DNA from 4 places in the Streptomyces sp. NPDC008125 genome. Region 3 is predicted to be linked to each of the others. Evidence: riboswitches for the same ligand, from Rfam matches in the RefSeq annotation. Region 3 holds a riboswitch; each other region holds the start of a gene.
What was found. A riboswitch is a leader RNA that binds a small molecule or an ion and turns the genes downstream of it on or off. The one in region 3 is predicted to bind cobalamin.

Region 1 (3,197 bases), on a different contig from region 3:
CAGGACCGTTCTGGCCAGGGTGTCGACCCAGACCAGGAAGACGGCTCCGGCCAGCGCGGTGACGGGCAGCAGTCTGCGGTGTCCGGCACCCGCGAGCGCCCGGGCGGCGTGCGGCAGCACCAGGCCGACGAAGCCGATCGTCCCGGCCGAGCTGACCAGTGCGGCGGTGAGCAGCGCGGTGGTGCAGAGCAGCACGGTCCGGGTCCGCGCGACGTGGACGCCGAGGGTGGCAGCGGCGTCCTGGCCGAAGGCGAAGGCGTCGAGCGTACGGGCGTGGGCCAGACAGATCGTCAGGGTGAGCACCACCACGCCGGTGCAGAGTTGGACGTCCGTCCAGCCGACACCGCTGAGGGAGCCGAGCAGCCAGAACAGGACGCCGCGGGTCTGCTCCGCGTCGGCGGCGGTCATCACGGTGAACGAGGTGAGCGCGGAGAAGAGTTGCATCACCGCGACGCCCGAGAGCACGACCCGGTCCGTGGTGCCGCCGAGGCTGTGGCTGAGGAGAAGGACGAGCGCGAACGAGGCGAGCGCCCCGACGAAGGCGCCCGCCGAGAGGGAGACCGCTCCCCCGCCAACGCCCAGCACCACGACCACGACCGCGCCGGTGGACGCCCCCGAGGAGACGCCGAGGACGAAGGGATCGGCGAGCGGGTTGCGGAGCAGCGACTGCATGACGGTCCCGCACACCGCGAGGCCGGCGCCGCAGACGGCCGCGAGCAGGGTGCGCGGCATTCTGAGGTCCCAGACGATGCCGTCCCGGATCGGGCTCAGCTCCGTGTCGCCGAGGCCGAGGTGGGCGGCGACCACCGACCACACGTCGGCGACGGAGATCCGGGCCGGGCCGATGGTGACGGCGACCGCGACGGAGGCAAGGAGCAGGACGGTTCCGCCGCACCACAGGAGCGGTTCGGGCAGGGCCCGCAGGCCGGTGCGTCGCCCGTACGGTACGGAACGGGCGCCGGCCGGCACCGGGCGGTTGCCGGCCGGTGCGACGGTACGGGTTCCCGCCGGGTCTTCGCCGGCCGTCATCCGGCGAGGCCGAACTCGCGCAGCCCCGCCGCGACGCGCTCGATGCCCTCCACCGTGCGGATGGTGGGGTTCATGGCCTGGCCGCTGAGCAGGACGTACCGCTTGTTCCGTACGGCGTGCATGTTCTTGGTGACCGGGTTGGACTCCAGGAACTCGATCTTCTTCTCGGCGCTTTCGGCCGTCTGGGACTTGCGGGTGAGGTCGCCGATGACGAGGACGTCCGGATCGCGGTCGGCAATGGTCTCCCAGTTGATCTGGGGCCATTCCTCGTGCGTGTCGTCGAAGACGTTCTTCGCGCCGAGTTCGGTGGTGATGATGCCGGGCGCCCCGCAGCAGCCCGCCAGGTACGGGGCCTCGGCGTTGGCGAACCAGTACATCAGGGTGGTGCCGGAGGCGTCGGTGCCGTCGGTCGCCTCCGTCACGCGGGCCCGCAGGCCGGCGATCAGCTTCTCGCCGCGTTCCGGCACGCCGAACACCCGGGCCAGGTCGCGTATCTCGCCGTAGACGCTGTCCAGGGTGAGGGCGGTGGAGCGGGCGCCGTCGCCGTCGCCGCTGTTGTCCTTGCCGGCGCAGTCGGAGGGCGAGACGTACGTGGGGACGCCCAGGTCCTCGAACTGTTCGCGGGGCGCGACCCCGCCCTTGCCGAGGGTGGACTCGAACGAGGCGCTGACGAAGTCGGGTTCCTGCGCCAGCACCTTCTCCGAGGAGGGGGCATTGTCGGAGAGCCTCGGGACCTTCGCGTCGGCCTTCTCCAGGCCCTTCATCACGGGGTCGGTCCAGGTGGCGGTGGCCGCGAGCCGGTCGGCGAGGCCGAGGGAGAGCAGGATCTCCGTCGATCCCTGGTTGAGGGAGACCGCGTGGTGCGGGGCGGAGGTGACGGTGACGGTGCGTCCGCAGTTGTGGAGCGTCACCGGATATCCGTCTGCGGCCGCACCGGCGGTGGCCGGTGCGTCGCCGGTGCCGCCGCAGGCGGTCATCAGCAGGAGCCCCGCCGTCAGCAGGGCGGCGGAACGGACGGATCGGGCCATGGGCGCGTGCCAGGCGTCGCCTGGCAGGCGGGACTTTCGAAACACGGCCATGGGCGGCACGGGGTACCTCGGCGTCTCTGGGCCCATGCGCGGGGCCCGTTGTACGGAGTACTGCGGCCCGTTCGGGTCGCAGGGTGCCAGCAGGTCTTCGGACTCGGGTTCGTGCGGACGGGGCGCCTTCCCGGGAAACCCGTGGGTCTCCCAGTGGCCGTGGCCCCGCCCGTCCCCCTCACCGCTGCGCGTCAGTTCCGGACTCTCACCGGATTCCCTGACCCCATGTGTGGAGTGCGACTGGCACTGGGAAGCTATCACGCCCCTCCGCGCCCGCCGGATGCCTGTTCGGTGCCGTACGACCACCGCCACGGCCCGGAGCCGGGTACGGCTGCGGGGCGCCGCCGGAGGTCGTCCGGCGGCGCCCCGCTGCTCACGGATCCCGGGTCAGGGCAGCCGCAGCGCGATCACGGCGTTGTGGCCGCCGAACCCGAAGGAGTGGCTGACGGCCCGGCGGACGGCGACGGGCCGGGGCGCCTTGGTCACGCAGTCGATGTCGAACCCGGGTGCCGGGGCGTCCAGGTTGGCGATCGGCGGGACGAGCTGGTGCTGGAGGGTCAGCACGGTGAGCGCGGCCTCGATGGCGCCCGCCGCGCCCATGCAGTGGCCGAGCACGCCCTTGGGTGCGGTGACCGGCGGCCGGTGCGGGTAGGCCCGGGCGATGAGGGCGGCTTCGGTGGCGTCGTTGAGCGGGGTCGCGGTGCCGTGTGCGTTGACGTGGCCGACGTCCTCGGCGCGCCAGTCGGCGTCCCGCAGGGCGGCGTCGACAGCCGCCCTGGCCACCTTGCCGGAGGGGTGTGGGCTGGTGGGATGGTGGGCGTCGGTGGTGGCTCCCGTGCCCGCGATCAACGCCCTGGGGACGGCCCCCCTGGCCAGGGCGTCCTCGGCCCGTTCCAGCACCATGATGGCGGCGCCCTCGCCCATGACGAGGCCCGCGCGGTCCTCGGCGAACGGGCGGCAGAGCCGAGACGGGTCGCCGTCCGGCAGAGCCGCCGCCCCGGACCGGGCCAGACCCGTCATCGCCACCGGGAAGACGATCGACTCGGTCGCCCCGGCGACGGCGATGTCGCACTGGCCGCTCATCAGCAT
Region 2 (3,197 bases), on a different contig from region 3:
GGCTATCTGCCGGTCGACCCGGCGGTACGCGCGGTGGCCGAGGAGGCGGTGTCCGTCTTCCGCGCGCTGGGCTGCACCGTGGAGGAAGTCGACCCCGGCTGGAGCGACCCCGCCGAGGCATTCCAGGCAGTCATCACCGCCGAGACCGACCTGACCGGCATGCGAGGCCTCGTCGACCAGTACGGTCCCGCCATGTCCCCGCATCTCGTGGCCTGGATGACGCGTGACTGGACGGCGCGGGAACTCACCGACGCCAACATCGCGCGCAAGGCGCTCACCAACCGCATGGCCGCGCTGATGTCCGAGTACGACCTCCTGATCACCCCCACGGCGGCCGTGCCCCCCTTCCCGGTCGGCGTGCACGGCCCCGAGCGCATCGACGGCCGTACCGTCGGCGACACCGCCTGGATCGGCTTCAACTACCCGGCCTCCCTCACCGGCGCGCCCGCGACCAGCGTCCCGGCGGGCCGCACCCCCGACGACCTGCCCGTGGGGCTCCAGCTGATCGGACGCCATCTGGCGGACGCGACCGTGCTCCGCGCGGCAGCCGCGTACGAGAAGGCGCGCCCCTGGGCACACCGCCGCCCGGACCTGTCGTCCTGCGCAACCGGCAGCACCCCGGCGGTCGCGGCCCCCGCCCGTTGAACGGGCGAGCCGCGTGCGGCGGGCCGGCCCGTACGGATGCGGCCGGGCTCGCGGGCAGGACGAGGCCCTTACGGACGAGCCGCCTCGATCGCCGGCTCCGGACGGATTTCGGCACGGAGGAAGGGCTGTTCCGGCCGGTGCGGGCGCAGAGCCGCGCCGGTGAGGAACCGGGTGGGCCGGGAGTCTCGTCGGACCGGGAGCCGGGCCGCCCCAAGCCCCGCGCCAGGCCCCCGCGCCAGGCCCCCGCGCCAGGCCCCCGCGCCAGGCCCCCGCGCCAGGCCCCCGCGCCGGCTCAGCCGTCCGTTCCGGGCGGAACGACTCAGATGGCGACGACCGCCCCTTCACGCATCCATCCCCGGCCGTCCGCCGCCGCATCGCTGGTGACCAGGACGTAGCCGTACTCGTTGTACGAGGCGCCCTCGCAGGTCGACGCACCGACGATGTCGCCGGCGTACTTGGTCTTCACGACGGCGCTGTTCGGGTTCGGGTCCTCGTACACCCCGGCGGTCGGCCACACGACCTTGTACTGGCAGCCGGACTGGGCCGCGGCGCCGGGGGCGGTGGCGACCACTCCGGCGAAGCCGACCGCGGTGGCAAGGACGGTGGTGGCGATACGGGTCGGGCGCATGAGCGGTGGTACTCCTCCGAGGGCGACGATGTGTCAGGCACATGATCATAGGGGCGGGTTGGGGCGGTCGCTCCCGCCCGTACCGACCAGGCACACCGGATGGGATGATGCCCGGTGACAGGGCGACGGCGGTCCGAGGAATCCGGTGTGAAACCGGAGCGGTCCCGCCACTGTGATCGGTGAGCGGGTCCCGGCGTACCACTGCCTCCGGCGAGGGGCGGGAAGGGCGGGACGGGCGGCGCCCCGAGAGCCAGGAGACTCACGCGGTCGCCTCCTCGACGAACGCCGGGGCGGACCTCCCCGGAGAGGGGTGGTTCGGCGTGCCCGCAAGGCCGGCCGAAGAGGCTCACGTGCAGAAGAACAGCACCAGGACCGGGGCGGTGCCCGGCACAGGCGCGACGGCCGGAGCGGTGCCCTGCCGGGTGGTCGTGTGCCGGGACTGCTGCTGCGGCAGCCGCAAGGTGACCGGAGTCGATCACGGGGCGCAGACGGACCGCCTTCGCGAGGAGGCCCCGGTGCGGATATCGGACTGTCTGGACGTCTGCGACCAGGCCAACGTCGTGGTCGTGCAGCCCTCCACCGAGGGCCGGGCCGCCGGAGCCCGGCCCGTCTGGCTGGGACTGGTCAACGACCCCGGCGCGACCGAGGACATCGCCTCCTGGATACGAGCCGGAGGACCGGGCGTGGCCCCGCGCCCGGAGATCCTCGACCTCTACACCTTCGAGCCCCCCGGGCGCCGGGGCCCCCGGTAGGACCCGCCCCGGCGGGGCAGGACGCACGCTTGCCCGGAAGCGGCCCGGGCGGCGGGGAAAGGTCGAGCTCCGCCCCGGCCCGCGCACGTCCGACGCGAGCCGAGGCACACGGGGCCGGGACGCCCGAGACGTCCCGGCCCCGCCGCTGCTCCCCGGGACGGGGTCCGGACAGCTCGCCGCGGACCGTACGGGCGGCGGCGACCAGGTTCTCCAGGGACAACCGGGTCTCGGTCCAGGGGAAGCCGACGCGGCGCACCGCCGTGCGCGGGTCCGGAACGTGAGGCGGGACGCAGGCCGTGCGCGGGTCCGGAACGTGAGGCGGGACGCAGGCCGTGCGCGGGTCCGGAACGGTGCGGTTGACCGGGCGGACAGACCGCTCGTATGTTTTCCGCGGCGTGACGGCACGAGGAAGCCTGTGGATTTCCAGCACGGTCGCGCCACCGTGAGCCCGCCACCGACGGAGGGCGGGCGGGTCGGACACCCAAGCCCTCGTCCCGCCCATATGTGCGAGGGACGCACGACTCCGAAGAGAGAGCCCACCGTGAGCATGCCGCCCGCGTTCCGACGGATTTCCCCACGGGGCACCCCGGTTGCCGTACCGGTCCGGCGTTCCGCCACCGGGACGGACCGCGGTGCACCCACCGGTGCGCCGGCCGTGCCGGGTCCGGTCTCCGCATGACGGATACAGATCCGGATACGGATACGGCCACGGCGACGGTCCTGAGCGAGTCCGTGACCGGTCTGGGCCCGTTCTTCGCTTTCCGGATCCATCCCCTCGGCACGGAACCCGACGGCCCCTGGCAGCCGATGTCCCGCCCGCTGCTCGAAGCACGTGTCGCCGCGGTCGGGGCACGGCTCGCTGCCGCGGGCGGCCGGCCACCCGGCTCGGTGGAACCGCGCGTCGCGGCCTCCGTCGCGCATCTGGGGCTGGCCGCCCGGCTGATCTCCCCGGCCCTGGCCGCCGCGGTGCTGCACGACCGGGTCCTCGCCCCCGGCCTCACCGAGCTGCGATGGCAGCCCGTGATCGGCGGACCGATCCCCCTCTCGCTGCCCGACAGCGCCGTCGCCGACAGCCCGGCGGGATCCCCGGAGCACCTCGCCGACGAACTGAGCACCCGCCTGCTGGACGGCCCGCTGCGCGAACTCAGCGACATGATGGGGAAGTTCTCCGT
Region 3 (3,197 bases):
CGATTTAGTGGAATATTCAACCACCGGGGTATGTTGTCGCGATCACACGGGCGGGAGGCTCGAACAGCCGCCCCGCCGGCGGCAGAGGAGGAAGCACATGGACGACACCTACTACGAGTTCGGCACGGCCGCCGACCGCTGGAACCGCGCACAGTTCTTCTTCGAGGCGAAGGAGTACCTCACCGCGGCGCGCATTCTCGGCGGGCTCGTGGACGAGGTCCCCGAGCAGGTAGCCCCGCGTCTGCTGCTCGCCCGTGCCTACTACCACTCGGCTCGGCTCGGGAAGGCGGAGGCGGAGCTGCGGATCGTCCTGGAGCGTGACCCGGTCGAGGACTACGCGCGCCTGCTGCTGGGCCGCACCCTGGAGCGCCAGGGCCGGCACGAGGAAGCCGGGCCGCATCTTCGGATGGCCGCCGCCCTGAACGGCGACTTCGGCACCGAGTGACCGTGGCGCCGTCAGCCGTCGCGGAGCCCTGAGCGGCGTCGGGTACCGGGGCACGACCTCCGCCTGTGCGGCCCCCCGCCTGTGCGGCCCCCCGCGTGTGCGGCCGGTGAGCTCTCCGGCCGCACACGGGGGGGGGTGACTCAGCCGCGCGTGGGTTCAGCCCACCGCCCCGGCGGTCCGGGGAACCCCGTCCCGGGAGGTCGCGTCCCGCCCCCGCGAGGAAAGCAGCAAGCGCTCGGTGAGGGCCCCGAAGATCAGCCCGAAGCTCACCCAGAGGGTCGCCTGGACCGCGAGGGTGGAGAGCCGGAACTCCCAGAGCAGAGTCGCCGGGAAGTCCGCGCCCACCTCGTCGAACGACGGCAGGAACACGTACGCGAGTCCGATCAGCAGGACGTATCCGGCTGACGCGGCGATGGTCGCGTTCCAGTTGCCGAGACGCGGCGCGAGCCTCCTCCCGGCGATGACGGCGGCGACGGCGAGCAGGACACTCAGCGCCACCATGAGGAAGAACAGCCCCGTACGTTGACCGATGGTGTCCGGATTGCCGACGGCCGGCGGGTTGGCGGGGTACTTCAGGAACGGTACGAGGTACACGGTCAGCAGCGCCGCCCCCGCGACCAGGGCCGCGGTGGCGCGGGGGCCGAAGCTCCCGATGCGGCCGAGGGCGTAGCAGAAGACGAGTGCCGCGATGCCGCCGACGGCGACGCCGAAGACGAGGACACCGGTGGCGAGGCCGCCGGTGGCCTGCATCGTCCGGCTGACCAGTTCCTCGCCGCCGTGGTGGTCGTGGTTGTGGGCTTCTTCCAGGGCGATGGACGCGTCCACCCGGGACTCACCGAGGAAGTAGGCGACGAGGAGTGCCGCGACGCCCGCGAGCAGGCCCGCGAGCATGCCGCGGACCAGGAGCGCTCGAACGGATACGGAGTTCATGAGAGTTCGGTTCCCCTGAGGTCTAGTGGCAGGGGAAGCCGAGAAGGTGACGGCCGTCGTGGACCCACTCGTGAACGGCCTCGCCGGAGAAGACCGAGGTGGCGCCCTGCTCCGCGCCGACGAAGTACAGCAGGACGAGCATGAGGATGCCGAAGAAGACCGCCCACGGGGCGATCGCCTTCAGCGATATGGGGGTGACGGCGGGTACGCCGGTCGAGGGTGCGGCAACGTGTGCCATGGCAGAACCTCCTGAGGGAACACGCGTCCCGATCGTGGTGCCTGAGACGACGGTGCTGGGTCTGACTTCCCGCAGGTACGGGTTCACAGTGGCGCGACCGTGCCGGATTCTCACCGGACTTCCGTTACACCGTCGTCATGCTGGTGAGACCATAGCGCCTGTGTTCGAGCGCCGCCATGGGGCGTTGTATCGCCGCCCCGTCAACGTGCAGGCCGGAAAAGGCCGTTGAGGAAGGCGACAAAATGACGCGATGCCCCTGCGGGTGATATTCGCCTCGCCGGCGTCGAACCCCGCACCGCACGACGCCGGTTCACCGGCGATGCCGTCGGCCGGCTCGGCTCCCCCGCCGTCGGCATCTCTCGCCGGGCACCGCAGTTCCGGCCCCGCCCATCCGTCCGGTCCGGACGGATGGGCGGGCAGACCGGTCACGGTCGGCCTGAGTACCCGGGCCCCACCTGACACAGCCGCACCCACCCGACCGCCCCCGGTCGTACACCCTCGCGGCCCGTGCCGCACCCCCATGCCCCTGTCGCACCCCCACGTGTCGCGCCCCATCGTGCATGGTCACGCACAGTTGTGCACCTGGCGGAACAGTTGCGGCGCCTCCGCACGCTCACCCGGCGCCCGGCATACCTCACCCCTGCCCCGCCATGGCTGAAACTCGCCCAAGAAATCCGCGCCCGATCGGCGATGCCCCAAGGCCTCCATCCGCCCCTCCCGGGCGGCCGGCACCGGACAGCCGCCCGACATCTTCCCAGCCAAAGAGGCATGCACACAGCCAACCCGCCCTCTCGCGGTCGACATCCCGACGCCCTCCAACTCTTGGCCGGAAGCCGCACCCGCAGCCGTCACACCTCCATGGTTTCGCGCCCGCCTGACTGAAAGCGGCCCATGCATGGCCCTTGACCTCGGCGCGCCACGGCGCCTACTTTCCGTGCAGCGATTCGCCATATTGACCAACGTTCATATATATGAACCTGAAGGGTGCTTCATGCTAGAGGGCGTTCTGTTCTTTCCCGTGACTCCGTTCGCTCCGGACGTCGCCCTGGGCCGCGCTCTGGTGACGGCCGGGGCCGTCAGCGGCGCCGGTGGGGTCGCCGGGGAGGTGCTGTGATGAGCGGCAGCCTGCGGATCACCCGCATCGGGATCACCCCCGTGGCGTTCAAGGACCCGGCTCTCCTCAACGCGGTCGGCGTCCACGAGCCGTACGCGCTCCGCGCCGTCGTCGAAGTCCACACCGATCAGGGTGTTTCCGGGCTCGGCGAGACCTACGCCGACGAGGGGCATCTGCGCCGGTTGCGTGCGGCTGCCGACGCGATCACCGGCATGGACGTCCACGCCACCGGTCCGATGCGCCGGCGGATCGCCGAGGTGATCGGCAGCGACTCCGGCAGCGACGGCCACGGCCTGACGGGCATGATCACCACGAGCAGCACGGTGGACCGGGTCTTCTCCCCCTTCGAGGTGGCCTGTTTGGACATCCGGGGCCAGGCCGTCGGCCGCCCGGTGAGCGATCTGCTCGGCGGTGCGGTACGCGACCACGTGCCTTTCAGCGCTTACCTGTTCTACAAGTGGGACGCGCAT
Region 4 (3,197 bases), on a different contig from region 3:
GTGCACGACCCGGCCCGGCTCGGCGGTCTGGTTCGCGGTGCGGTTGGACGCGTCCTTGAACGTCATCCAGCCCTGGCCGGTCTGCGCCAGGGTGCGCATCATCCGGCCGTACAGCTCGCGGGCGGGGATCGTCCGGCGGGCCAGGCCCTTCGCCTCGGCGGCCCGGTAGGCGGTGTCGAAGGCGTCGCCCCACAGGTCGACCAGCTCGGGGACGTCGGCGGGCGAGAAGAGCGACCAGGAGGAGTCGGCGTCGACCCGGCGCATGAACTCGTCCGGGATCCAGTGCGCCAGGTTCAGGTTGTGCGTACGCCGCTGGTCCTCGCCGGTGTTGTCGCGCAGCTCCAGGAACTCCTCGATGTCCGCGTGCCAGGTCTCCAGGTAGACCGCGGCGGCACCCTTGCGCCGGCCGCCCTGGTTGACGGCCGCGACGGAGGCGTCCAGCGTCTTCATGAAGGGCACGATGCCGTTGGAGAGCCCGTTGGTGCCCCGGATCAGCGAACCGCGCGAGCGGACGCGCGAGAACGACAGGCCGATGCCGCCCGCGTGCTTCGAGAGCCGCGCCACCTCGTGGTAGCGGCCGTAGATCGAGTCCAGCTCGTCCAGCGGGGAGTCCAGCAGATAGCAGGAGGACATCTGCGGGTGGCGGGTGCCCGAGTTGAAGAGCGTGGGGGAGGACGGCAGGTAGTCGAGCCGGCTCATCAGCCTGTAGAGCGCCGCGACCTCGTCCACCGCGCGGGCCGAGTCGTCCTCGGCGAGCCCGGCCGCGACCCGCAGCATGAAGTGCTGCGGGACCTCCACCACCTGGCGGGTGAGCGGGTGGCGCAGCAGGTAGCGGCTGTAGAGGGTACGCAGCCCGAAGTAGCCGAACCGGTCGTCGGCACCGTCCGCGAGCGCCTGGTCGACCAACGCGTCCAGCCGCTCGGCGTGCAGCGCCACGAACGCGGCCGTACGGTCCGCGATCAGGCCCTCGCGATGGCCGACGGCGACCGACGCGGCGAACGACACCGCGCCCTCGCCGGCCGCCTCGGCGGCGATGGTACGGGTGAGCAGCCGGGCGGCGAGCCGCGAGTAGGCGGGGTCCTCCGCGATCAGGCCGGCGGCCGACTCGGTGGCCAGGGTCAGCAGTTCGGCCTCGTCGGCGTGCGCGCTGCGGCCCCGCAGCGCGGCGGCGGCGACCTTCCCCGGGTCGGTGTCCGGCAGGTCCGCGGTGAGGGCGGTCAGGGTGCGCAACAGCGCGGCCCCGGGGCCGTCGACGGGCTCGGTCGCTGCGCTGGCTGCGGGCACGGACGCCGGATCGGCGGGCGCGATGGTCACGGTGGTGCTCTCCCTCGCTCGGCTCTGGACCGGCGGGGGGAGGGGAGGGCCGCGGGGCGCGCCACCTGGAGACGGGCAGCACCGCACACGGCGTCCACCGGCCCAACCGCGAGGCCCGGACGTACGGGCGTCCGGTTCGGGTGAGCCGGACGCGCTGTCGGCAGGTAGCCGGACTCGAAGGTGCGCGAAACGCGCGGTTCACACCGTTGCGGGACAGTTCCGGATTCGCACCGGATTCCCCTGCGACGACAGCGAGACGAGCATACATGTGGTGGCCGGGGGGCGAGAACGCCCCACATGTTGTGGCGGTGCGGCGCGGTGTTCCCATGCCGGAGCGGGCGCGGAGGGCGCGCGGGACAAGGGAGAACCCGCTCCTTCCCCGGGGTCCTGGCCACGGTCCGGCCGCCGGGCACGCCGTCGTGGCCCACGACCCGCCAGGCATCTCCCGCAGCACGCTCGGAGTCCCTGGACTTCCCCGGCGGGCACCCCGGCCCGGTCACGCACCCGGCCGGGTCCGCCGCGCTCCCGCGGCACGCGCGCCGGGCCTGACGCGAGGCCCGGGCCGGGGCCCGGGGCCGGCCCACCGGGTTCAGGCGTCCGAGCCCGCTTCCAGGTCCAGTCGATAGGTGAGCAGCGTCAGGTCCGGCACCGGCCGCCAGTCGCGTTCCGGGGTGCGCGCGAAGCCGAGCCGGTGGTAGATCCGGTGCGCCCCGGCCATGGCGGGCTGGGTCGACAGGGCGAGAGCGGTGACGCCCGCGGTGGCGCGGGCCCGCGCCGCGCAGGCCCGTACGAGCGCCTCTCCGGCTCCTCGGCCCCGCCCCGCCCTGCCCACCGCCAGCATGCGGAACTCCGCCTCGTCCGGGGCCGCGACGTCGCACATGGGGCTGCCGGGCGGGGCGTAGGTGACTCCGCCGAGCACCGTGCCGGTGTCGTCCACGGCGACCAGCACCTCCGCCACGGCGGCCCGGCCCGGCACGTCCCGGAGCCTGGCCAGGTAGGGGTCGTCCTCGCCTCCGCCCAACAGCCCGTCCGCGAGGTAAGCCTGGGCCGTGATCTCGCCGAGGAGCTCGTACTCCTCCGGCTCGGCCCTTCTGATCGTCAGGTCCATGACGGTCATTCTGCGCGCCGCCCGGGGCGGCCGGACAGGCCGGTCCGGGAAAGGACTCAACCGCTCGCGCCCACGCCGTTGTTCGGGGCTCCGTCGCCCTCCGGCGGGAGGTCGCCGCGCTGGATCGGCTGCGAGCCGGGGGCCTGGCCGAGGGACGGGAGGATTCTGTCGAGCTCGGCGTCGTCCGCACGGTGGGCCGCTTCGGCCGCCTCGCGCAGGGTGGCGCGGTCCACGGCGGTGAGTTCGGCGCTGACCGTCACGGAGACGTCCCCCTCGGTGCGGGCGTACGCGTGGCCGAGGGCGGTCGCGCGGTACCAGCCCTCGCCCTCGCGTTCGCAGACGGTGTAGTCGGGCGAGCCGTCGGCCGGCTCCTGCTCCCCGCAGTCGGCGGGGGAGTAGTCGGCGCGCTCCACGCCGAGTTGGATCACGTGGCCGTTCCTGTCCGTGTAGGAGCTGCCGAAGCCGTCGTCGCCGAGCACGCCCACCGACTGCGTCGCCAGGGTGTAGCCGGTCACCTCGGTGACGTACACGTGGTCGGCCCGGGTCTGGAGGGCCGTCGCCCTCGCCTCCAGTTCGGCGTGTTCGGGTACGTCCGCGGCGGGGGACGCGCCGCCCGCGCCGACGTGCTCGGTGCCGCAGCCGGTGAGGGTGAGGACCAGCAGAGCGGGCCACAGGCCGCGCAGCCGGGTGCGAGATGTCATGAGCACATCCTTCCGTACGGGGCCGGCGGTCCGGTCGCGGGGCGGGTACGCCACCGGGCCGCCGCCCCTCCCAC

Region 1: another riboswitch for cobalamin. It lies ahead of ACFZAX_RS10560 (ABC transporter substrate-binding protein); the one in region 3 lies ahead of ACFZAX_RS32075 (CbtB-domain containing protein).
Region 2: another riboswitch for cobalamin. It lies ahead of ACFZAX_RS26640 ((2Fe-2S) ferredoxin domain-containing protein); the one in region 3 lies ahead of ACFZAX_RS32075 (CbtB-domain containing protein).
Region 4: another riboswitch for cobalamin. It lies ahead of ACFZAX_RS21065 (ribonucleoside-diphosphate reductase subunit alpha); the one in region 3 lies ahead of ACFZAX_RS32075 (CbtB-domain containing protein).

The regions. Positions count from the first base shown of each region.
Region 1 covers NZ_JBIBHR010000005.1:110,670-113,866, reverse strand. The annotation lists gene ACFZAX_RS10565 (iron chelate uptake ABC transporter family permease subunit) at 1-1,029, opposite strand, end outside; gene ACFZAX_RS10560 (ABC transporter substrate-binding protein) at 1,026-2,057, opposite strand; cobalamin riboswitch at 2,179-2,368, opposite strand; gene ACFZAX_RS10555 (beta-ketoacyl synthase N-terminal-like domain-containing protein) at 2,496-3,197, opposite strand, start outside.
Region 2 covers NZ_JBIBHR010000017.1:119,991-123,187, reverse strand. The annotation lists gene ACFZAX_RS26650 (amidase family protein) at 1-645, shown strand, start outside; gene ACFZAX_RS26645 (glycosyltransferase) at 965-1,273, opposite strand; cobalamin riboswitch at 1,409-1,534, shown strand; gene ACFZAX_RS26640 ((2Fe-2S) ferredoxin domain-containing protein) at 1,624-2,025, shown strand; gene ACFZAX_RS26635 (hypothetical protein) at 2,701-3,197, shown strand, end outside.
Region 3 covers NZ_JBIBHR010000027.1:4,851-8,047, forward strand. The annotation lists gene ACFZAX_RS32065 (tetratricopeptide repeat protein) at 98-445, shown strand; gene ACFZAX_RS32070 (CbtA family protein) at 602-1,375, opposite strand; gene ACFZAX_RS32075 (CbtB-domain containing protein) at 1,398-1,613, opposite strand; adenosylcobalamin (AdoCbl) riboswitch at 1,617-1,763, opposite strand; gene ACFZAX_RS32080 (enolase C-terminal domain-like protein) at 2,727-3,197, shown strand, end outside.
Region 4 covers NZ_JBIBHR010000012.1:37,017-40,213, reverse strand. The annotation lists gene ACFZAX_RS21065 (ribonucleoside-diphosphate reductase subunit alpha) at 1-1,314, opposite strand, end outside; cobalamin riboswitch at 1,456-1,595, opposite strand; gene ACFZAX_RS21060 (GNAT family N-acetyltransferase) at 1,904-2,422, opposite strand; gene ACFZAX_RS21055 (hypothetical protein) at 2,479-3,123, opposite strand.